One region of the Azospira sp. MPR-LB4 genome, then DNA from elsewhere that is predicted to be linked to it. Evidence: predicted binding sites of a transcription regulator. Region 1 holds the regulator's gene; the other holds the start of a gene.

Region 1 (11,019 bases):
CTGTTCCTGCTGCTGGCCCTGTGGAGCGGCGCCGAGGCGGCCGGCTGGGGCGGCGCCCCCCTCCTGGCGGCCCTGGTGGCGGCCGGTTGCGGCACCTTTGCCCTGGCGACCCTGTGGTTGCTGGTGCGCAGCAAGCGGGCCAGGCTCGATGCCACCCAGCGCTACTGGCGGCTGGGGCTGGCCTGCGCCGTCGGCGGGGCGGCCCTGTGGGCGGTGGGGCAGCTGTGGCCGGCCCTGGGCCTGTGGCCCGGGCTGCCCCTGCTGCTGGGCATGCTCCTGCTGGTGGGCGGGTTCATGTCGGTGATCACCGGCATGCTGTACAAGATCGTGCCCTTCCTCATCTGGCTGCATCTGCAGAACGCGGGCCAGGGCCGGGTGCTGGCGCCGAACATGAAGCGCATCCTGGCCGAGAGCGCCATGGCGCGGCAGATGGCGGCCCATGCCGCTTCCCTGGCCCTGCTGCTGGCCGCCGTGGTCCGCCCCGCCTGGTTCGCCTGGCCGGCCGGACTGGCCCTGCTGCTGTCCAACCTGTGGTTGCTGGTGAACCTCTGGCGCTGCCTGCAGGTCTATCGGCGGCACCTGCGGCATATCGGCGAGCAACTCGCCACGGCTGCCTGATTTTTCGGAGATTCCATGTTCAAGGCCTTTTTCAGCGCCCCCCACCGGGTCATGTTCGCCCTCGGCGCCCTGCAGAGCCTGCTGGCGGTGCTGTTCTGGGCGGCGGACCTGGGCGGCCGCTATGCCGGACTCTATGGGGCTCCGGCCTGGGCCCTGCCCGGCATCTGGCTGCATGGGGCCCTGATGCTGTTCGGCCTGTTCCCCCCCTTCATCTTCGGCTTTCTCATGACGGCCCTGCCCAAGTGGGTGAGCGCCCCGGCCCTGACGCGGGGCCAGTACCTGCCGGCCTTCGCTCTGCTGGCAGGCGGCTGGCTGCTCTTCTGGGGCGGCCTGCTGGCGGCGCCCCTGGCCGTGTCCGGCCTGGTGGTGGCGTCCCTCGGCTGGCTGTGGGGCTTGGTCGCCCTGGCCCGGGCCGTGACCTGGCCCCAGCCCCGGGGCTTCGCACCGGACCGTTCCCACGCCTACGCGCTGCTGGCCGCCCTGGGGCTGGGCCTGGTCGCCCTCTGGGCCTATGCCTGGGGCCTGGCAGCCATGGCCGGCGACGGGGTGCGGGCCGGCATCGAGCTGGGGCTGTGGGGCTGCCTGCTGCCGGTGTTCTTCATCGTCAGCCATCGCATGCTGCCCTTCTTCACTGCAGCGGTGCTGAAGAACTACACCATCTACCGACCCATGCCCCTGCTGTGGCTGGTGCTGGCCTGTTTCCTTGGCCACGCCCTGCTGGCCCTGGTCGGCTGGCACGGAGCCCTGTGGCTGCCGGACGCCGTTGCCGCCGCCGTGGTCATCCATTTCTCCTGGAAGTGGCAGCTTCGGCGCAGCCTGGCGGTGCCCATGCTGGCCATGATCCACGGCGCCACCGTCTGGCTGGGCCTGGGGCTGGTGCTCTATGCCTGCCAGGGGCTGGCCCTGGCGCTGGGCGGCAGCTTCGGCGGCCTGGCGCCCCTGCACGCCATCAGCATCGGCTATTTTGTTTCCATGCTGCTGGGCATGGTCACCCGGGTCACCCTGGGGCATTCGGGCCGGCCCATCAACGCCGGGGATCAGACCACCTGGCCCCTGTTCTGGCTGTTCCAGAGCGTGCCCCTGCTGCGCATCGCCGGCGAGTTCCTGCCCCTGTCCGGCCCCTTCAACCTGCAGTGGCTGGCCAGCCTGGCCTGGCTGCTGGTGTTCGCCCTGTGGGTGCGGCGCCACGGCGCCATGTACCTGCGGCCCCGGCCCGACGGCCAGCCCGGCTGACGGATCGCGGAGCCATCCCATGTACCTGGCCCTCAAGCATCTGCACATCACCTGCGTCGTCCTCTCCGGCCTCGGATTCCTCCTGCGCGGATTCTGGATGCTGCAGGAGTCGCCTCGACTGCAGGGGCGCCTGCCGCGGGTGGCGCCCCATGTGGTGGATACCCTGCTGCTCGGCAGCGCCCTGGCCCTGGCCTTTCTCTCCGGCCAGTATCCCTTCGTCCAGGGCTGGCTGACGGCCAAGGTGCTGGCCCTGCTGGCCTACATCGGCTGTGGCAGCGTGGCCCTCAAGCGGGGGCGCAGCAAGGCGGTGCGGGGCATCTTTTTCGTCATGGCCCTGTCGTGTTTCGCCTATATCGTTTCCGTTGCCCTGACGCGTCATCCCGCCGGCTTCTTCGCCGGTCTGTGAAAGGAATTGCATGAGCCACAGCCTGTTGGGCGCCGCCGCCCCCAGTTTCGACGAACCCCTGGAAATGCTGGATGCCTGTCACGGTCGCATCCAGGCCCAGATCGAGACCCTGCGTCGCCTGGTGCAGCACCTGCCCCGGCACGGTGCCGACCAGGCTGCCCGGGAGGCGGCCCAGGGCGTGCTGCGCTATTTCTCCGTGGCCGCTCCCCATCACCATGCGGACGAGGAGGATGACCTCTTTCCCGCCCTGCGGGCGAGCCAGGCGGTGGCCCGGGAAGCGGCGGTGGCGGCTCAGGTGGAGGCCCTCATCGAGCGCATCCTGGCCGATCACCGGCGCATGGACCGGGCCCGGGACGAGGTGCTGGCCCGCCTGCAGGCCATCGTCGCGGCCCAGCCGGGGGAATGCAGCGAGGCCCTGCCGGCGGCCATGGTGGAAGGGCTGGCCGAGCTTTATCTGGGACACATCGATCTGGAAACCCGGGAGCTGCTGCCCCTGGGGCGGCGCCTGCTGTCCCCCGAGCAGGCGGCCGCCGTCGGCCGCAGCATGGCGGCACGGCGGGGGGCGGTGTTTCCGGAAGGGGAACAGTAGGACTGCCGGCACTCCTGGACTAAGCCCGGGCAATAATCCGGGCAATAAAAAAAGCGGCTCCGCGGAGCCGCTTTTTTGTTTGACGCTTGCCCGGGATCAGGCCGACTGGTGGGTCATCAGCTTTTTCAGGCCCGGGATGTCCAGGATGCGGATGTGCTTTTGCTGCACGGCGATCAGACCTTCTTCCTGGAAGCGGGAGAAGGCGCGGGAAACGGTTTCCAGCTTGAGGCCCAGGTAGCTGCCGATTTCTTCCCGGGTCATGCGCAGGTAGAACTCGGCGTGGGAATAGCCGCGGGCGGTGAAGCGCTGGGAGAGATTGAGGAGGAAGGCGGCCAGCCGTTCTTCCGCCCGCATGGTGCCGAGCAGCATCATGACCCCGTGGTCGCGCACGATCTCCCGGCTCATCACCTTGTGGAAGTGGTGCTGCAGGGCCACGATCTCCCGGGACAGGCCTTCCAGGCGGGGGAAGGGGATGATGCAGACTTCGCTGTCTTCCAGGGCCACCGCGTTACAGGAATGGTGTTCGGTGCTGATGCCGTCCAGGCCCAGCAGCTCGCCGGCCATCTGGAAGCCGGTGACCTGGTCGCGGCCGTCTTCCAGCAGCACGTCGGTCTTGAAGAAACCGGCGCGGATGGCGTAGATGGATTCGAAGGCCTCCCCGGCCCGGTACAGGTGGTCGCCGCGCTTGATCTTGCGGCGGGTGCTGACCAGTTCGTCCAGCTTGGACATCTCGGTCTCGTTGAGACCGTAGGGAAGACACAGTTCTTGCAGGTTACAGTTCGAGCAGGCGGTCTTGATGACCGACAGGGTAATTTCTTGGGCGCTGGTCTTCTTCAACGGCATGCTGTTCCTCGCTGGGCCAAGGGCGTTCGGATGGTGGTAACCTGCGCCGGAAGGCCCTTTGGAAGCCTTTGATCCAGGTCAACGTGCCCCAGTTCCTGCACCACGATAATAAGCCGCACCTAATGTGTGGTTCTGCAACGACTGTTTTTCAATGACATTTACCGCCAACAACCTGGTTTTCGATCCCCAGATCATCCGCCGCTTCGACGTCAATGGACCGCGCTACACGTCCTATCCGACGGCTGACCGTTTTGTCGAAGCCTTCGATGCCGAGGCCCTGAAGCTGTGGTTGGGCAAACGCAACATCGGCGGTATCAGCCGACCGCTGTCATTATACTTCCACATCCCCTTCTGTAACACCATCTGCTACTACTGCGCCTGTAACAAGATCATCACCAAGGATCACGGCCGCAGCGCCAAGTACATCAAGTACCTGGGCAAGGAGATGGCCCTGCAGGCCGAGTACCTGCTGGACGGGGATCGGGAAGTCTCCCAGCTGCACTGGGGCGGCGGCACGCCCACCTTCCTCTCCCATGAGGAAATGCACCAGCTGATGGACCTCACCCACCGCCATTTCAAGCTGGTGGATGGGGCCGAGATTTCCATCGAAGTGGATCCGCGCAAGGTGGACCGGCCCACCGTGGCCCTGCTCGGCGAGCTGGGCTTCAACCGCATGAGCCTGGGCGTCCAGGATTTCGACGAGCGGGTGCAGCAGGCCATCAATCGCATCCAGACCGAGGAAGAAACCTTCACGGTGATGGACCAGGCGCGCAAGAGCGGCTTCAAGTCCATCAGCGTGGACCTCATCTACGGCCTGCCCCACCAGACGGTGATGGGCTTCAACCGCACCCTGGAGCGGGTCCTGGCCATGGACCCGGAGCGTCTCTCCATCTACAACTATGCCCACCTGCCGGGCCTCTTCAAGCCCCAGCGGCGCATCAACGAGAGCGACCTGCCCAACGCCGACACGCGCCTGCAGCTGCTCTCCCTGGCCATCAAGAAGCTGACCGATGCCGGCTACGTCTTCATCGGCATGGACCACTTCGCCAAGCCGGACGACGAGCTGGCCGTGGCCCAGCGCCAGGGCCGGCTGCACCGCAATTTCCAGGGCTACTCCACCCATGCGGACTGCGACATGCTGTCCTTCGGCATTTCCTCCATCGCCAAGGTGGGGCCCACCTACAGCCAGAACTACCGCACCCTGGACGAGTACTACGACCGCCTGGACGCCGGCGTGCTGCCGGTGCTGCGGGGCATCGAGCTGACCGCCGACGACCTGCTGCGCCGTTCCATCATCCAGGCCCTGATGTGCCATTTCGAAATCTCCACCGAGTCCATCGAAATCGCCCACCTGATCGACTTCAAGAAGTACTTCGCCGCCGAACTGGAGGACCTGAAGGAACTGGAGCGGGGCGGGCTGGTGAAGGTGGACGACAAATGGATCACCGTGCTGCCCCCGGGACGTCTCCTGGTGCGGGCCATCTCCATGGTGTTCGACAAATATCTGCGCGCCGATCGGCAGCGCACCCGTTACAGCAAGGTCATCTGACCGGGCTACGGGATACCGCGTTTAACTTGAGGCAAGCCTCAGGGGGGAAAAGCCGGGCGCTGGGGGAAACCCCAGTGCCCGGTATAATTTTGGCCATGGCCTTTTTCACTTTCCGCACGGCGCTCCCACGTGGCTGACTCCTTCCTGCCCACCCTGCTTTCCGTCCTCCTCGTCGGCTTTCTCGGCGGCACCCACTGCATCGGCATGTGCGGCGGCATCGTCGGCGCCCTCTCTCTGGGGCAGGCCGGAGGCAGCCGCTGGTCCCTGCATCTGGCCTACAACCTGGGGCGTATCGCCAGCTATGGCCTGGCCGGCCTCCTGGCGGGGGCCGTCGGCGCGGCCGGCGCCCACCTGGGAGAGCAATGGTCCCTGCGCCTGGTGCTCTACGTGCTGGCCAACCTGATGCTGGTGGCCCTGGGCCTTTATCTGCTTGGCGCCACCCAGGCCCTGGCGTGGACCGAGCGGGCAGGCCAGGGCCTGTGGCGCCGTCTGCAGCCCTTTTCCAAACGTTTTCTGCCCGCCCGCAGCCCGGCCCAGGCCTTTCCCCTGGGCTTGCTGTGGGGCTGGCTGCCCTGCGGTCTGGTATACAGTGTGCTGACCACCGCCCTGGTGAGCGGCAGCGCCGCCCGGGGCGGCGCGGTGATGCTGGCCTTCGGCCTGGGCACCCTGCCCAACCTGCTGCTGGCCGGCCTCCTGGCGGCGCGGCTGAAGGATTTCGTGCGGCGCCCCTGGGTGCGCGGCATCGCCGGGCTGAGCGTGCTCGGCTTCGGCCTGTGGGGCCTGCTGGGTGCCTGGCGCCTGGCCCATAACATCTAGAAATGCTGAGGAGCAGACGATGCTGAATTTCCTGCTGGCGGTCGATGGTTCCGCTTGTTCCCTGCGGGCCGTGGATCACCTGATTTCCCGCCTCTCCTGGTACCGGGAAGTGCCGACGGTGCACCTGCTCTACGTGCATCCGCCCATTCCCGACGGCCGGGTGCAGCGCCACCTGGGCCACGAAACCCTGGAGCGCTACTACCGGGAGGACAGCGTGGAACGCCTGGAGGCGGCCGAGGCCAAGCTCAAGGCCGCCGGGGTGGCCTACCAGCGGCACATCCACGTGGGCCAGCCGGGGGCCGTCATCGCCCATCAGGCCGCTGAACTGGGGGCCGACCTGGTGCTGCTCGGCAGCCACGGCTGGAGCGCCATCGCCGGGGCCGTCATGGGCTCGGTGGCCACCCGGGTGGTGCATGAAACCACGGTGCCCGTCCTGCTGGTGAAATAGGCGGCAGGCCGTCTGCCAGCGCAGCCGGCCTGATCCCCGGCATGAGCGGGCGGGGAGGAGGGCTGCGTCCATCCCCGCGCAACGAAGAAACCCCTGGCCGTGCCGGCGGTCTGTAACCATGGGGTTTGAGCCCCTCTGTTACTGGCGGCTAAGGGCGCCTGCGCCCATAATTAGCCATTGCTAATGTTTCTTGCCGAGTTGCCCGTGTCCCAGTCCCCTGCCGCTCCTTCTTCCTCCCGCCTCGACCTGCCCATTGCCGGCATGACCTGCGCCGCCTGTTCGGCCCGCATCGAGAAAGTGCTGAACCGCCTGCCCGGCGTGGAAGCCAGCGTCAATCTGGCGGCGGAGCGGGCCAGCGTCGCCTTGAACAGCGAGGAAACCACGCCCCAGCGGGTGGTGGAGGCCATCGAGAAGGCCGGTTTTTCCGTGCCGCCGGCCACGGTGGAACTGGAACTTACCGGCATGACCTGCGCCGCCTGCGCGGCCCGCATCGAGAAGGTGCTGAACCGTCTGCCCGGCGTCGAAGGTGCGGTGAACCTGGCCGCCGAGCGGGCCCGTATCCGCTACGTGCCGGGTCTGGTGGATACGGCCCGGCTGATCAGTGCCGTGGAAAAAGCCGGCTTCGGCGCCCGGGTGGCCAGCGACACCACCCGGGAAGAGGAAAAGGCCCGCAAGGCCGCCCTCTACGCCGCCGAGAAGCGCCGCTTCTTCATCGCCGCCCTGCTCACCCTGCCCCTGGTGGCCCAGATGGTCACCATGTTCGGCCCGGCGCCGGAACATGGCCACAGCGATCTGCTGCCTCGCTGGCTGCAACTGCTGCTGGCCACCCCGGTGCAGTTCTGGATCGGCTGGCGCTTCTACGACGGCGCCTACAAGGCCCTGCGCGGCGGTGGCGCCAACATGGACGTGCTGGTGGCCCTGGGCACCACCATGGCCTACGTCTTTTCCCTGGTGGTGACCCTCTTCGGGCTGGAGCACCAGCACGTCTATTTCGAAGCCTCCGCCGCCGTCATCACCCTGGTGCTGCTGGGCAAGCTGCTGGAGGCCCGGGCCAAGGCCAAGACCACCGCCGCCCTGGAAGCACTGGTGCGCCTGCAGCCCAAGACCGCCCGGGTCGAACGCCATGGTGAACTGGTGGAGCTGGACGTGGCCCTGCTCATTCCCGGCGACGTCTTCATCGTCCGCCCCGGCGAAGCGGTGCCGGTGGACGGAGAGGTGATCGAGGGCGCTTCCAGCGTCAATGAAGCCATGCTCACCGGCGAGTCCATGCCCGTCGGCAAGCAGGCGGGCGACGCCGTCTTCGCCGCCACCAGCAACGGCCAGGGCATGCTGCGCTGCCGTGCTACCGGCGTCGGCGAACACACCCTGCTGGCCGGCATCATCCGCCTGGTGGCCGAGGCCCAGGGCTCCAAGGCCCCGGTGCAGCGGCTGGCCGACAAAATCTCTGCCATTTTCGTGCCGGTGGTCTGCGCCATCGCCCTGGTCACCTTCGGTCTGTGGTGGTGGCTGGGGGGCGATTTCACCACCGCCCTGGTCAATGCGGTGGCGGTGCTGGTCATCGCCTGCCCCTGCGCCCTGGGCCTGGCCACGCCCACCGCCATCATGGTGGGCACCGGCCGGGGCGCCGCCGCCGGCATCCTGGTGAAGAATGCGGAAGCCCTGGAGCGGGCGGAAAAATTGAAAGTGCTGGCGGTGGACAAGACCGGCACCCTGACCCGGGGCGAACCGGCGGTGACCGACATCGTCGCCCTGGGCGCCAGCGAAGACGAGGTGCTGGCCCTGGCGGCAGCCCTGGAGCAGGGCTCGGAACATCCCCTGGCCCGGGCCGTGCTGGCCGAACAGAAAGCCCGGGGCCTGGCGATGCAGGCGGTGAGCGGCTTTGCCGCCGTGGCCGGCCACGGGGTGGAAGGGACGGTTTCCTCCCGGGCCCTGCTGCTGGGCAGCCCGTCCTGGGCGGCGGAGCGGGGTGCCATGGTGGAGAATGGCGTCCTTGCTGCCTTGCAGGGACAGGGAAAGACGGTGGTGGTGCTGGCCGAACAGCAGGCCGATGGCAGCGTGGCCCTGGGCCTGATCGCCATCGCCGACCCCCTGCGGGAAAGTTCCAAGGCTGCGGTGGCGCGGCTGCTGGCCTTGGGCGTGGAAGTGGTGATGCTCACCGGAGACAACCGGGCCACGGCGGCGGCCATTGCCGCCCAGGCCGGTATCGCCCGTTTCGAGGCCGAAGTATTGCCCGGCGACAAGGCAGCGGCGGTGCAAAAACTGAAACAGGGCGGCCGTCTGGTGGCCATGGCCGGCGACGGCATCAACGACGCCCCGGCCCTGGCGGCAGCCGACGTCAGCTTCGCCATGGGCGCCGGTTCCGACGCCGCGGTGGAGGCCGCCGACCTGACCCTGGTGAAAAGCGACCTCATGGGTGTGGCCCACGCCATTGCGCTTTCCCGGGCCACCCTGTCGAAGATCCGCCAGAACCTGTTCTTCGCCTTCATCTACAACGTGCTGGGCATTCCCCTGGCCGCCTTCGGCCTGCTCAACCCGGTGGTGGCCGGCGCCGCCATGGCCTTGAGTTCGGTGTCGGTGGTGAGCAATTCCCTTCTGCTGCGGCGCTGGTTGCCGAAATAGGGGCGTTAGCCACAGAGGACACAGAGTTCACAGAGGGTTCTTTGTCGTTGTTGATGTGGGTTCTGCGTCGACCACCGGCCTGGAAGGCGCCGATGGTTTTAAACTCTGTGTTCTCTGTGCCCTCTGTGGCCAAGTTTTTTAAGTGAGGATTCCATGGCAACAACAACCATCCCCGTCGGCGGCATGAGCTGCCAGAAATGTGTGGCCTCCCTTACCGGCGTGCTGTCCAAGCTGCCCGGGGTGGAAAAGGCCGAAGTGCTGCTGGAGCCGGGCCAGGCCACCGTCACCTACGATCCGGCCCAGGTGGGCGAGGCCCGCCTGCGGGAAGCGGTGGAGGATGCGGGCTTCGACGCCCTGTAACTCTCCCGGTTCCGGCATGAAAAAGCCGCCTGCCCGTTGCCGGGCGGCGGCTTTTGTTTTGTGGGGCGGCCGAGCGCTCAGGCCGGCGTCGCCTCCACCCAGATGCGATGGGCGATCTCGTGTTCCAGGGCCAGTTCCACCTGTTCGCAGAGGACCACGGTGAGGGGCTGCTGGCGCAGTACCTGGATGGCGTGGGGCGGCACCAGGCCGTAGGCGTGGAGCTGTTCGGCCAACACTGCGGGGATGTCCGCATCGAAGTGGGCCAGGTTGGCCCGGGTGCCTTCGGGGATGCCGGTGAGGCGCAGGGCTTCGTGGGTGGCGGGGCTCATGCGAACAGTCTCAGCAGGTGGTTGAGGATGCCGCCGATGAGGAAGGCGGTGGGAATGATCAGGGCCAGCAGCACCACGGCCACCTTCAGGCCCTGTTCCTTGACGATCATCATGACGCTGGCGATGCAGGGCACGAACAGGGTGATGGTGACCATGCCGACCACGGCCTGGATGGCCGAGAGGTGCTCGGTCATGGCGAACAGGCCGGTGGCGCCGAAGTCACGCCGCAGGAAGCCCATGACGAAGGCGGCGCTGGCCTCCTTGGGCAGGCCCAGCCAGCCGGAGACCAGGGGCTCGCCGGCCTCGATGATGGCCGGCAGGGCGCCGATCTTGTCCAGGGCGAACATGAGGAAGGTGCCGATGAGGAAGAGGGGAATCACCTCCACCAGATACCACTTCAGGCGGCCGCCGGTCTTCTTCAGCACATTGCCCAGCACCGGCCAGCGCAGGGGCGGCAGCTCGGTCATGAGGGGGATGCGCTTGCCCGGGATGAGGCGGGAGGCGAGCCAGCCGGAACTGAGCAGCACCACCAGGATGCACACGGCCCAGGTCAGCAGGGCGCCGAAGGAAACGCCGCCGAGGAGGCCCAGCACCACGCCCAGCTGGGCCGAACAGGGGATGGCCAGGGCCAGCAGGAAGGTGGTGATGAGACGCTCCCGCGGCGTGGCCAGGATGCGGGTGGTGAGGGTAGCCATGGTGACGCAGCCCAGGCCCAGCACCATGGGCAGCACGGCCTTGCCGTTGAGGCCGATGGCGGCGAAGGTGCGGTTGGCGATGACCGTCAGGCGCGGCAGGTAGCCCGAATCCTCGAGGATGCCGAAGGCGAAGAAGAAGGTGGTGACGATGGGCAGGATGAGGGCCAGGGCGTAGGTCATGCCCATGGTCCACAGGCCGTACTCGCCCACCAGCAGCTCGACGATCCAGGGGATGGAGACGTGGTTCTGCACCAGCTCGGTGAAGGCCGGATTGAGGACGCCGCCGAAGAAGTCCTCCTCGAACAGGCCCACCAGGGTGCTGGCGCCGAAGACGCCGACGAACTCATAGAGCAGGAACAGCACGCCCAGCAGGATGGGCCAGCCCCACACCGGATGCACCGCCAGCTGGCCGGCGGTGAGGGGTTTGCCGCTGGCCGGCTTCTTTCCTTCCCTGGCCACGGTGCGGGTGAGGGCCTCGGCGGCCCGGCCCCGTTCGCCGGAAAGGAGGGCGGCC
Region 2 (11,019 bases), 720 kb from region 1:
CGGGCAGCTTGAAGGTGGGAATGGTGAAGTGGCTCATGTCAGGCTCCTGCATGCAGTTCGGTGGTGGCCGCCGCTGCCAGATCGATGCCGGCGCGGCCGAACCAGTAGCCGTCGCACAGGCCGTGCTCGGCCCACTGGGGCTGTTCCGCCACCTCTTCGCCGCGGCGGGCGCGCTCGAAGGCGGCGACGATGGCGGCAGTATGCGCCGGTTGGGGGCTGATGCGCACGGCGTCGATGCCCATCTGCGACAGTTCGGGCATCAGGTGCAGCAGGCTGTAGGTCTGGGCCGACATGGTCTGGATGCCGTTGATGACCAGGAAGGGCTGCTTTTCCCGGGTCAGCAGGGTCAGGCCCTCGCTGTGGTCCAGGCACTTGAACTGGCAGTCGTCCTTGTTCAGGTTGTAGTGCCGGGCGGTGAAGCAGCGGGCGGAGAAGGCCAGGGGAATCTTGCCGAAGGCGAAGACCTCCGTCTCCATGCCTGCCGGACGCGCCTGGTGCAGGGTCTGCACCAGTTCCCGGGTCGCCTCCAGGGGCGGCACCCAGCGCTTGGCGCCGAGGCCGGCGAAGTAGGCCAGGGCCGATTCGTTGTAGATGTTGAGGTGGGGGCCGCAGACGAAGGGCAGCTGCTTTTCCCGAGCCAGGCTGACGGCGCCCAGGTCGTTGGCCTCGAGGGAGCAGTTGCCCTCCTCCACCAGACGGCGCAGGGCCTTCAGGTCGCTTTCCGATTCCAGCAGGGCCTGGGCCGAGATCACCACCTCCTTGCCCGATTCGGCCAGGTCCCTGGCCAGGCCGATCCAGTCGCTGGTGCGCAGCTGCTGGCGGCGGGAGCACACCACTTCGCCCAGGTAGATGCGGTCCAGGGGCGTCTCCAGCATGGAGGCGTAGAAATTCATCACTTCCTGCTTGGGCCAGAACCACAGCAGGGGGCCGAGGGAGAGTTTCATGGTCATGTTCGTGCTTTCCTCTCTCAGCGCCAGGGCCGGTTGTAGGCGCCCAGGGTGGCCTGGTGGCCCTCGGAAACCTTGGTCAGTTCGGCCTGCCAGGAAGGCTTGACGCTGTAGCGGTCGTTGCCGTCCTTGAGGCTGTCCAGGGCGGCGCGCAGGGTGCGGGTGACCTGGGCGACGTAGGCCGGGCTGCGCTGGCGGCCTTCGACCTTGATGGCGCGGACGCCGATCTTGACGATCTCCGGCAGCACCGAGAGGACGTTGAGGGAGGTGGGTTCCTCCAGGGCGTAGTAGGTCTCGCCCTGGACCTCGAAGCGGCCCTTGCACAGGGTCGGGTAGCCGGCGTTTTCCTGGTCGCCGTAGCTGTCGATGAGGATGCCGTTGAGGCGGGCATCCATGCGGCCCGGATTCTTTTCCCAGCGCACGTACTTGGCCGGGGAACAGGCGCCGACGGTGTTGGGGGATTCGCCGCAGGCATAGGAAGAGAGCCAGCAGCGGCCCTCGTTCATGACGCAGAGGCTGCCGAAGCCGAACACCTCGATCTCCACCGGGGTGTTCTTGATGACGTGCTCTACCTGGGCCAGGGTCAGCACCCGGGGCAGCACGGCGCGGCGGATGCCGAATTCCTTGTGGCAGAAATTGACCGCCTCGTAATTGGTGGCGGAGCCCTGCACGGAGAGGTGCAGGTTGAGGTCCGGGTACTTCTCCCGGGCGTAGGCCAGCAGGCCCACGTCGGCCAGGATCAGGGCGTCCACGCCGAGGCCAGCGGCCACGTCCACCGCCTCCCGCCAGGCCTGCACGCGGCCGGGCTGGGCATAGGTGTTGAGGGCCAGCAGCACTTCCTTGCCGCGGCTCTGGGCGTAATGCAGCCCTTCGGCCATGGTCTTCTCGTCGAAATTGAGGCCGGCGAAGTTGCGGGCGTTGGTGTCGTTCTTGAAGCCCAGGTAGACGGTGTCGGCGCCGTTATCGACGGCAGCTTTGAGCGCCGGCAGGCTGCCGGCGGGGCAGACCAGTTCGGGCAAGGGATTGTTCGACATGGCAAAAATGGGGAATCCGGGGAAGCCGGGAGTATAGCCCCGCCCCCGCGCAACCCCTTGATTTCGGTCAAACAGGGGGCAGGGAGCGCCCGGCGGACTGCAGCCGGGCCGGGACAAACGTGTAAGCTGATGCGCTCCCCATGCCCCGAATGAATCCCATGAAGTGCGTCGATGCAGCCTGGAAAGCCCACGAGGCAGAACTGATGCGGTTCATCGCCGCCCGCCTGCCCGACCGGGAGGAGGCCCGGGACCTGCTCCAGGAGGTTTTCCTACGGGCGCTGCGGCAACCCGATGCCCTGTGCGGGGTGGAAAATCCCCGGGCCTGGCTGTTCCAGGTGGCCCGCAACCTGCTGATCGACCGCTTCCGCCTGCAGCGGCAGCAACTGCCCCTGGACGAAGACTGGCCCGCCGCCGAGATCCCCGAAGTCCCCCCGGTGGACAGGCTGGCCGACTGCCTGCCCCGGGTTCTCGGCGAACTGGCGGAGGCCGACCGGGAGGCCATCCGCCTGTGCGACATCGAAGGCCTGAGCCAGCAGGAATTCGCCCAGCGCCAGGGACTCTCCCTGGCCGCGGCCAAGTCCCGCGTGCAAAGGGCCCGCCGCCGGCTGCGGGCCCGCCTGGTGCAGGCCTGCCAGGTGCGTTTCGACGGCGAAGGCCAGGTCTGCTGCTTCGTGCCCCGGCCGCCCCTCCTTCCCCGGGACTAGCTGCATCCTTTTTGCCCCTGCTTCGTCTTCTGTGCGAGATGCCCCGTTGCCGGCCACGGCCGGGGCCAACACCGCCTTTCGCGAACAGGAGTGAAGATGAATGTGGAAATGAACACGGCGGCCCCGGCAAGGGGCCTGGGATGGCGCTGGCTATGCGGCACGGCGGCAGCCGCCGGACTTTGGTTCTGGCTCTACGGCAATCTGACGGCCATAGCCGATTTCGTCGTTGCCGCCCTGGGACAGAGCCGTCAGACGGCCCTGGGCGAAGCCCTGCACTTCTTCGTCTATGACACGCCCAAGGTCCTGCTGCTGCTGACCGGCATCGTCTTCCTGATGGGCGTGGTCCAGACCTTCTTCGCACCGGAGCGCACCCGCGCCCTGCTCTCCGGCAGGCGCACCGGGGTGGGCAACGTCCTGGCGGCCGGCCTGGGCATCGTCACGCCCTTCTGCTCCTGCTCCGCCGTGCCCTTTTTCATCGGCTTCCTCTCGGCGGGTGTGCCCCTGGGAGTGACCTTTTCGTTCCTCATCGCCGCCCCCATGATCAACGAGGTGGCCCTGGCCCTGCTCTTCGGCATGTTCGGCTGGCAGGTGGCCCTGCTCTACCTGGGACTGGGGCTGCTGGTCGCCATCCTGGCCGGACTGGTGATCGGCCACCTGAAGATGGAGGCCCACCTGGAAGACTGGGTGCGGGCGATCCAGGCGGGCGCCCCCGCCAGCTTTACCGGCGGCGGCATGAGCTGGGTGCAGCGGGGCCGCGCCGGCCTGGACCATGTGCGGGACATCGTCGCCAAGGTGTGGCCCTACGTGGTGGCCGGCATCGCCCTGGGCGCGGGCATCCATGGCTACGTGCCGGAGGACTTCATGGCCTCCTTCATGGGCAAGGACGTGTGGTGGGCGGTGCCGGCGGCAGTCGTGCTCGGCGTGCCCATGTACACCAACGCGGCCGGCATCATCCCGGTGGTGGAGGCCCTCATCGGCAAGGGCGCGGCCCTGGGCACAGTCCTGGCCTTCATGATGAGCGTCATCGCCCTTTCGGCGCCGGAGATGATCATTCTGCGCAAGGCCCTCAAGCCCCGCCTGATCGCCACTTTCGCCGGCGTGGTGGCCCTGGGGATCCTCCTCGTAGGTTACGTCTTCAACGCCGTTCTATAAGGAAGCATGATGAAAGAAGTGAAAGTCCTGGGCACGGGCTGTGCTAAATGCAAGACCCTGGTGGCCATGGTGGAACAGGCGGCCATGCGTACCGGCACCGCCATCGACCTGGAAAAAGTCGAGGACATGGCCCGCATCATCGGCTACGGCGTCATGGCGACGCCGGCCCTGGTGATCGAGGGCCGGGTGGTCCACAGCGGCAGCCTGCCGGAGGCTGGTGCCATCGACCGGCTGCTGCAGGAATCCTGACATTTCCGGTCCGCCAGGTGTCGGCGGCGTGCCAATGAAAAACCGGCTCCGGGTCGCCCCGGGCCGGTTTTCTCTTTTGATTGTTTCTCTGTTGGGGAGGTACGGAAGCTGGGAGAGTTACACCCCCGTACCGGTGCGACGAAACCGTGCAAGCTTTGCTGTCACGACCCGCCTTCGCTCCCCGTCGCACGGGAGAGTCGGCAGACCGGCGCTCAGAATTTGACCGCGATGTCCTCGTCCAGCAGCATGTACTGGCAGGCCAGGCGCCAGCCCGGGGCCAGGTCCTTCACCACCAGTTCGTCCAGCTCGGCCTGCTTGACCTTGCCGGCCAGCACCAGGGCGGTCTTTTCCTTTTCCGTCAGGTGGGCGGCCATGGGCTGCTTGTTGCCCAGGTGCAGCACTTCCACGGCGCAGGAGCCGCAGTTGCCGTCCTGGCACTCGAAATCCACGGGGATCTTGTGTTCCTTGGCCAGGCCGAGGATGGTGGAACGGTTGCCGGCCACGGCATACACGGTCACGTCCTTCTTCTGCTTGGGGGAGGAAAACGTCACGTTCGGCATTGAATCACTCCTGTAAAAAAATCCCGCCCGCCATCGAAGACCTGATGGACGGGCGGGCAGATCGTCACCGCACGACGTCGAAACTGGTGCCCTTCGGATCCTTGTCGAGCACGTCGAAGATCTTGTCGAGGATCTTCACGAGCACGTTGAGGCCGCCCTGGTAACCCCAGATGGGGAAGCGATGGTGGTGGTGCCGGTCGAAGATCGGGAAGCCGATCCGGATCAGGGGCACGCCCGTGTCACGCTCCAGGAACTTGCCGTAGGAGGAGCCGATGAGGAAGTCGGAAGGCTCGGTGGCGAGCAGGGAACGCATGTGCCACAGGTCCTTGCCGGCGTAGATCTTGGCTTCCTTGCCGAAGGGGCTGGCTTCCAGCAGGGCGCCGAGCTTGGTCTCGAAGTCCTTGGTGGAATTGGTGACCACGATGTGCTTGGGCTCGGCGCCGACTTCCAGGAGGAAGCTGACCAGGCCGTAGACCATGTCGGGGTCGCCGAACAGGGAGAAGCTCTTGCCGTGCAGATAGGCCTGGGAGTCGGCGATGGCGTCCACCAGACGGCCCCGTTCCTTTTCCAGCTCGGCCGGGATGGCCTTGCCGGTGACGCGGGAGACTTCCATGAGGAAGGCATCGGTGGCGGTGACGCCCACCGGGTTGTGGAAGGCGACGACTTCCTGGCCCTTTTCCTTGATGAACTCGCCGGTCTTGGCCGTGGAGAAGCCCTGCAGCAGGAAGGTGGCCTTGGCATTGACGGCGGCAATGCCGTCGTCGATCTTGGTGCCGCCGTCGTACATACGGAATTCGCCGTCGGCCGGGGTATCGAAGACGTCGGAGGGATCGGAGAGGACGGTGAAATCCACACCCATCAGGCCCAGCAGGCGCTTGATTTCCCGGTTGTTGCCGACGCAGTAGCCGTCGAAGCCGCCGTTCACGTTGATGGCGGCGCCTTCCTTGCGTTCCTGGCCGGCCCACAGGTTGGTCAGCACGCCCTTGAGCATGTTGTCGTAGCCGGTGATGTGGCTGCCGACGAAGGACGGGGTGTGGGCGAAGGGCACGCGGAAGTCTTCCGGAATGGAGCCCTTCTGCTTGGCGTTCTTGATGAAGCCGTCCAGGTCGTCGCCGATCACCTCGGCCATGCAGGTGGTGGAGACGGCGATCATCTTCGGCTTGTACAGCGCGTGGGCGTTTGCCAGGCCGTCGATCATGTTGTTCAGGCCGCCGAACACGGCCGCGTCTTCCGTCATGGAGTCGGAAACGCAGGAGGAAGGCTCCTTGAAGTGACGGTTCAGGTGGGAACGGAAGTAGGCGACGCAGCCTTGGGAACCATGCACATAGGGCAGGGTGCCTTCGAAGCCGGAGGCGCAGAGGACTGCGCCCAGGGGCTGGCAGGCCTTGGCCGGATTGACGGTCAGGGCTTCGCGCTTGAAGTTGATTTCCCGGTATTCCCAGGACTTGGTGAAGGCCTCGACTTCCTTGACCTTGTCGGCGGAAGCGCAGTCCTCGAACTGCTTCTTGCGGGCCATCAGGTCCTGGTATTCGGGCTGTTTGAACAGCTCGTTGTGGTCGAGCACTTTCTCAGCGGATTGCGGCATTTTGAATCTCCTTTTTACGCGCCGGGCGGTCATCCCCGCACCGACAGCGCTTCAAGTTTCCGGCTCCCCTAACCCTCTGCCGACCGGCAGCAGGCATGGGAGACGGACTTCGTACTTGCAGGCGGCCTGGGCTTACTTCTTCCAGGGGGCCTTGGTCATGCTCCAGACCGGGCTGTTGATGGCCATGTCCATGTCGCGGGCGAAGATGGCGAAGCCGTCGTAGCCGTGATACGGGCCGGAGTAGTCCCAGGAGTGCATCTGGCGGAAGGGGATGCCCATCTTCTGGAAGATGTACTTTTCCTTGACGCCGGAACCCACCAGGTCGGGACGGATCTTTTCGGCGAACTTCTCGAACTCGAAGCCGGTCACGTCGTCGTAGATCAGGGTGCCGTCTTTGACGTAGTGGGTGGTGCGCTGGTAGTCGTCGCCGTGGGCGAATTCGTAACCGGCACCGACCACTTCCATGCCCAGGTCCTCATAGGCGCCGACCACGTGACGGGGACGCAGGCCGCCCACGTACAGCATGACCTTCTTGCCCGTCAGGCGCGGCTTGTACTTGGCGATGATGCCGTCCACCATGGCCTGGTACTTGGCGATGACCTTCTCGGCGTTTTCCTTGATCGTGTCGTCGAAGTGGGAAGCGATTTCCCGCAGGGAGGCAGCGATCTTGGAGGGGCCGAAGAAGTTGTACTCGACCCAGGGAATGCCGTACTTCTCTTCCATGTGCCGGCTGATGTAGTTCATGGAACGGTAGCAGTGCAGCAGGTTGAGCTTGGCCTTGGGGGTCTTTTCCATTTCCGCCAGGGTGCCGTCGCCGGACCACTGGGCGATCACGCGCAGGCCCATCTCTTCCAGCAGGATGCGGGAGGACCAGGCGTCGCCGCCGATGTTGTAGTCGCCGATGATGGTGACGTCGTAGGGGGTGGATTCGAAGCCCTTGTTGTCGGCCTTGTCCAGGACCCAGTCGCGCACCATGTCGTTGGCGATGTGGTGGCCCAGGGACTGGGAGACGCCGCGGAAGCCTTCGCAACGCACCGGCACGATGGTCTTGGAGATTTCCTTGGTCTTCTTCTTGGCCACGGCCTCGATGTCGTCACCGATGAGGCCGATGGGACATTCGGACTGGATGGAGATGCCGCGGGCCAGGGGGAAGATTTCCGTGATCTCGTCGATCACCTTGTCCAGCTTCTTGTCGCCGCCGAAGACGATGTCCTTCTCCTGGAAGTCGGAGGTGACCTGCAGGACGGTGAAGTTGTCCACGCCGACGGTGCCGGAGGCGTAGTTGCGACGGGTGCCCCAGGAGTACTGGCCGCAGCCCACGGGACCGTGGGAGATGTGCACCATGTCCTTGATCGGGCCCCACACCACGCCCTTGGAGCCGGCATAGGCACAACCGCGGATGGTCATGACGCCGGGCAGGGACTTGATGTTGGACTTCACGCCGCAGTCGGGCTTGCCCTCTTCGTACACGTTGAGGTGCTTGGCGCGCTTCTTGGCGGCCTTCTCCGGGTAGGCTTCGAGCACCTCCTGGATCAGCGCCTGGTTGCGCGTTTTGTCGTCGAGTACCGCACTCATGTGATTCTCCTAAATATTGCGTTAGCCACAGAGATCACAGAGAGCACAGAGTTTTTTCGGGCGTCACAGTTGCTCCGTGACCTCTGCGCCCCCTGTGGCTCGTAGTCTTCAAGCGGCGGACTTGGACTTGCCGACGATGGACTCGTCTTCCTTGCTCATGATGCCGAACTCGAGCAGCAGGTCTTCCAGCTCGTCCATGGAGATGGGGGTGGGGATCACGCCGTTGCCGGCATTGGCATGGACCTTCTGGGCCAGGGCGCGGTATTCGCCGGCCTGCTTGGACTCGGGGTCGTACTCCAGCACGGTCATGCGGCGCAGTTCGGCGTGCTGCACCACGTTGTCGCGGGGGACGAAGTGGATCAGCTTGGTGCCGAGCTTCTTGGCCAGGGCGTCGGCCAGCTCGTATTCCTTGTCGGTCTTACGCTCGTTGCAGATCAGACCGCCCAGACGCACGCCGCCGGCATTGGCGTACTTCAGGATGCCCTTGGAGATGTTGTTGGCGGCGTACATGGCCATCATTTCGCCGGACATGACGATGTAGATTTCCTGGGCCTTGTTCTCGCGGATGGGCATGGCGAAGCCGCCACACACCACGTCGCCCAGCACGTCGTAGGAAACGTAGTCCACGCCGTCGTAGGCGCCGTTCTCTTCGAGGAAGTTGATGGCGGTGATAACGCCGCGGCCGGCGCAGCCGACGCCGGGTTCCGGACCGCCGGACTCAACGCAGCGGATGTCGCGGTAACCCACCTTCAGCACGTCTTCCAGTTCCAGGTCTTCCACGGAGCCGGCGTCGGCAGCCAGGGAGAGCACGGTGTCCTGGGCCTTGGCGTGCAGGATCAGACGGGTGGAGTCGGCCTTCGGGTCGCAGCCGACGATGAGGATCTTTTGGCCCATTTCAGCCAGGGCCGCCAGGGTGTTTTGGGAGGTGGTGGATTTGCCGATGCCACCCTTGCCGTAGAAGGCGATTTGACGCAATGCACTCATTTCATTTCCCCTCGATGGTTGAAGTCACAAAATCAATCCCGGCGGTGCCAGGCTTGACCTACTATGGCAAGGGCCGTGCCAGGTCCTCGTTTGCGCCGCAATGCCTTGATACGACTGGAAAATGTGTTTTGTACCGGGCCCTCGCGGCCATGTTGCGAACACGACAAAGGCCCCCGCCCCTGTCGTAAAGACCGCATTCCCCGGCCCCGGACGACGCCCCCAAAGCGGACCGAGCCAGGAGGCGCGCCGGATGGACCTCGCCGCCACCCCACGGCCGGGAGGTCCGTCCCTCCTGCCTCCCCGGCCGGGCATCGCCCAGGCCGCCGCCCTCGCCGGCCGGGTGCGCCAGAACGGGGAATAGATGTTGCTTATGTGCCGGGCATGAAGCCCGACCTGCCCACCGTCCCCCTCGCCCCGCCGCCCCCCGGCCACAGCACCAACCTGGTGGGCGTGCCCTCGGGCCTCCTCGCCAGCCCCGCCTTCAACGAGCACCCCCTGCGCCTGCACATCAGCGGCGTGCGGGAGACCAGCCCGGCCCTCTTCCGCATGCTGGAGGATTCCACCTGCGCCGAGGAGGCCATGGACGCCTTCCAGAAATACATGGCGGCCGTGTTCGGGGTGAACGAGGGGCCGGAGCGACGGCCCCGGGACGACGGCACAGCGCGGCCCGGCCCCCGCCTGTTCCGCTCCAGCTACCGGCGCCTGCTGCAGGGCTGGGGTTTCGATGCCAACAACCCGGAAGGGGCGGTGCTCAAGGGCTGGGTGGAAAGCCGCTTCGGCCTGTTGCCCACCTTCCACAAGGAGCCCCTTGGCCGCTATCCCTCCCGGGCCTGGATGACCTATGTGGAAGAGAAGATGTGCGCCCGCTTCCACAACAACTCCATCCAGCTGCAGCTGGACCTGCTCTACGAGTACTGCCAGTGGATGCTGGCCCGCTACATCTTTCCCAGCCGCCGCCACCTGACCCTCTACCGGGGCGTTAACGACCTCTCCGAACACCACGTGGTCAGCACCCTGTCGCGGCGGGAGGCCATCGTGCGGCAGAACAACCTGATCTCCTTCACCGACGACCGGGAGGTGGCCGACCAGTTCGGCGACACCATCCTGGAAGTGCAGGTGCCCCTGGTGAAGATTCTCTTCTTCAACGGCCTCCTGCCCGGCCCCGTGCTCAAGGGCGAAGGCGAATACCTGGTGATCGGCGGCGATTACCGGGTGCAGATGAGCTACTACTGAAGGAGCCTGCGCCGTGTTCCTCACCCAGCCCCGCCATCCCCCCGCCCCGCCCGGCTCCCTGCTCGACCGGGTGCGGGCCGCCTACCTGGGCTTTGCCATCGGCGACGCCCTCGGCGCCACGGTGGAATTCCTCACCCCCGGCGAAATCGCCGCCCAGTACGGCGTGCATGAACACATCACCGGCGGCGGCTGGCTGCGCCTGAAACCCGGCCAGATCACCGACGACACCCAGATGAGCCTGGCCCTGGGCGACGCCATCCTGGAACACCCGGAATGGAACCTCACCTGCGTCGCCGAACACTTCCTCGCCTGGCTGAAAACCAAGCCCATCGACGTGGGCAACACCTGCCGCCGCGGCATCGTCCGCTACATGCACAAGGGCACCCTGGAATCCCCCTACAGCGACGGCGACGCCGGCAACGGCGCCGTCATGCGCAACCTGCCGGTGGTCATCGCCACCCTGGGGGACGACGACGCCTTCGCCCGCTGGAGCCTGGAACAGGCCCACCTGACCCACAACCATCCCCTCTCCGACGTGGCCACCCTGACCCTGGGCTGCATGACCCGGGCCCTGCTGCGGGGCGAAGGCAAGGAGCGGGCGCGGCAGCTGGCCGACGCCCTGGTGGCCGGCCACCGCAACTTCCGCTTCGATCCCTACCCCAAGCGGGCCACCGGCTATGTAGTGGATACCCTGCAAACCGTCTGCCACGCCTTCTTCAGCACCGACAGCTTCGAGGCCTGCCTGGTGAAGACGGTGAACCTGGGAGGCGACGCGGACACCAACGGCGCCCTGGCCGCCATGCTCGCCGGCGCCCACTACGGCAAAGCCGCCATTCCCTTCCGCTGGCTGCGGCGCCTGGACCGGCACGCCCGCATGGCCGTGGAAGCCCAGGCAACGGGCCTGCTGGCCCTGTCCCAGCGCCGCGCCGCCCCCTGAGCCATTCCCCGGGCACCCCTCCCGGGGGTCGGCAGCCGGCGCCATATGCGCTATGGTTA

The links. Region 1 encodes FNR, which switches genes on or off when oxygen is low (the NO sensors DNR and NnrR bind a similar motif). Its sites were predicted from a motif close to TTGANCTAGNTCAA; they were not measured.
Region 2: ubiU (ubiquinone anaerobic biosynthesis protein UbiU) is a predicted target of FNR. The motif match lies at 2,039-2,052, and genes of this name have one in related genera.

The regions. Positions count from the first base shown of each region.
Region 1 covers NZ_CM179521.1:3,205,458-3,216,476, forward strand. Annotated here, with positions in the region: gene AC3QLZ_RS15065 (hypothetical protein) at 1-618, shown strand, start outside; gene AC3QLZ_RS15070 (NnrS family protein) at 634-1,851, shown strand; gene AC3QLZ_RS15075 (SirB2 family protein) at 1,871-2,257, shown strand; gene AC3QLZ_RS15080 (hemerythrin domain-containing protein) at 2,268-2,846, shown strand; gene fnr (fumarate/nitrate reduction transcriptional regulator Fnr) at 2,943-3,689, opposite strand; gene hemN (oxygen-independent coproporphyrinogen III oxidase) at 3,841-5,238, shown strand; gene AC3QLZ_RS15095 (sulfite exporter TauE/SafE family protein) at 5,368-6,054, shown strand; gene AC3QLZ_RS15100 (universal stress protein) at 6,074-6,502, shown strand; gene AC3QLZ_RS15105 (heavy metal translocating P-type ATPase) at 6,686-9,121, shown strand; gene AC3QLZ_RS15110 (heavy-metal-associated domain-containing protein) at 9,275-9,481, shown strand; gene AC3QLZ_RS15115 (ferrous iron transport protein A) at 9,559-9,810, opposite strand; gene feoB (ferrous iron transport protein B) at 9,807-11,019, opposite strand, start outside.
Region 2 covers NZ_CM179521.1:2,485,305-2,496,323, reverse strand. Annotated here, with positions in the region: gene ubiT (ubiquinone anaerobic biosynthesis accessory factor UbiT) at 1-37, opposite strand, end outside; gene AC3QLZ_RS11755 (U32 family peptidase) at 39-950, opposite strand; gene ubiU (ubiquinone anaerobic biosynthesis protein UbiU) at 968-1,981, opposite strand; gene sigZ (RNA polymerase sigma factor SigZ) at 2,122-2,685, shown strand; gene AC3QLZ_RS11740 (permease) at 2,782-3,837, shown strand; gene AC3QLZ_RS11735 (thioredoxin family protein) at 3,847-4,086, shown strand; gene AC3QLZ_RS11730 (2Fe-2S iron-sulfur cluster-binding protein) at 4,299-4,646, opposite strand; gene nifK (nitrogenase molybdenum-iron protein subunit beta) at 4,711-6,231, opposite strand; gene nifD (nitrogenase molybdenum-iron protein alpha chain) at 6,364-7,806, opposite strand; gene nifH (nitrogenase iron protein) at 7,915-8,790, opposite strand; gene AC3QLZ_RS11710 (NAD(+)--dinitrogen-reductase ADP-D-ribosyltransferase) at 9,172-10,023, shown strand; gene draG (ADP-ribosyl-[dinitrogen reductase] hydrolase) at 10,037-10,960, shown strand.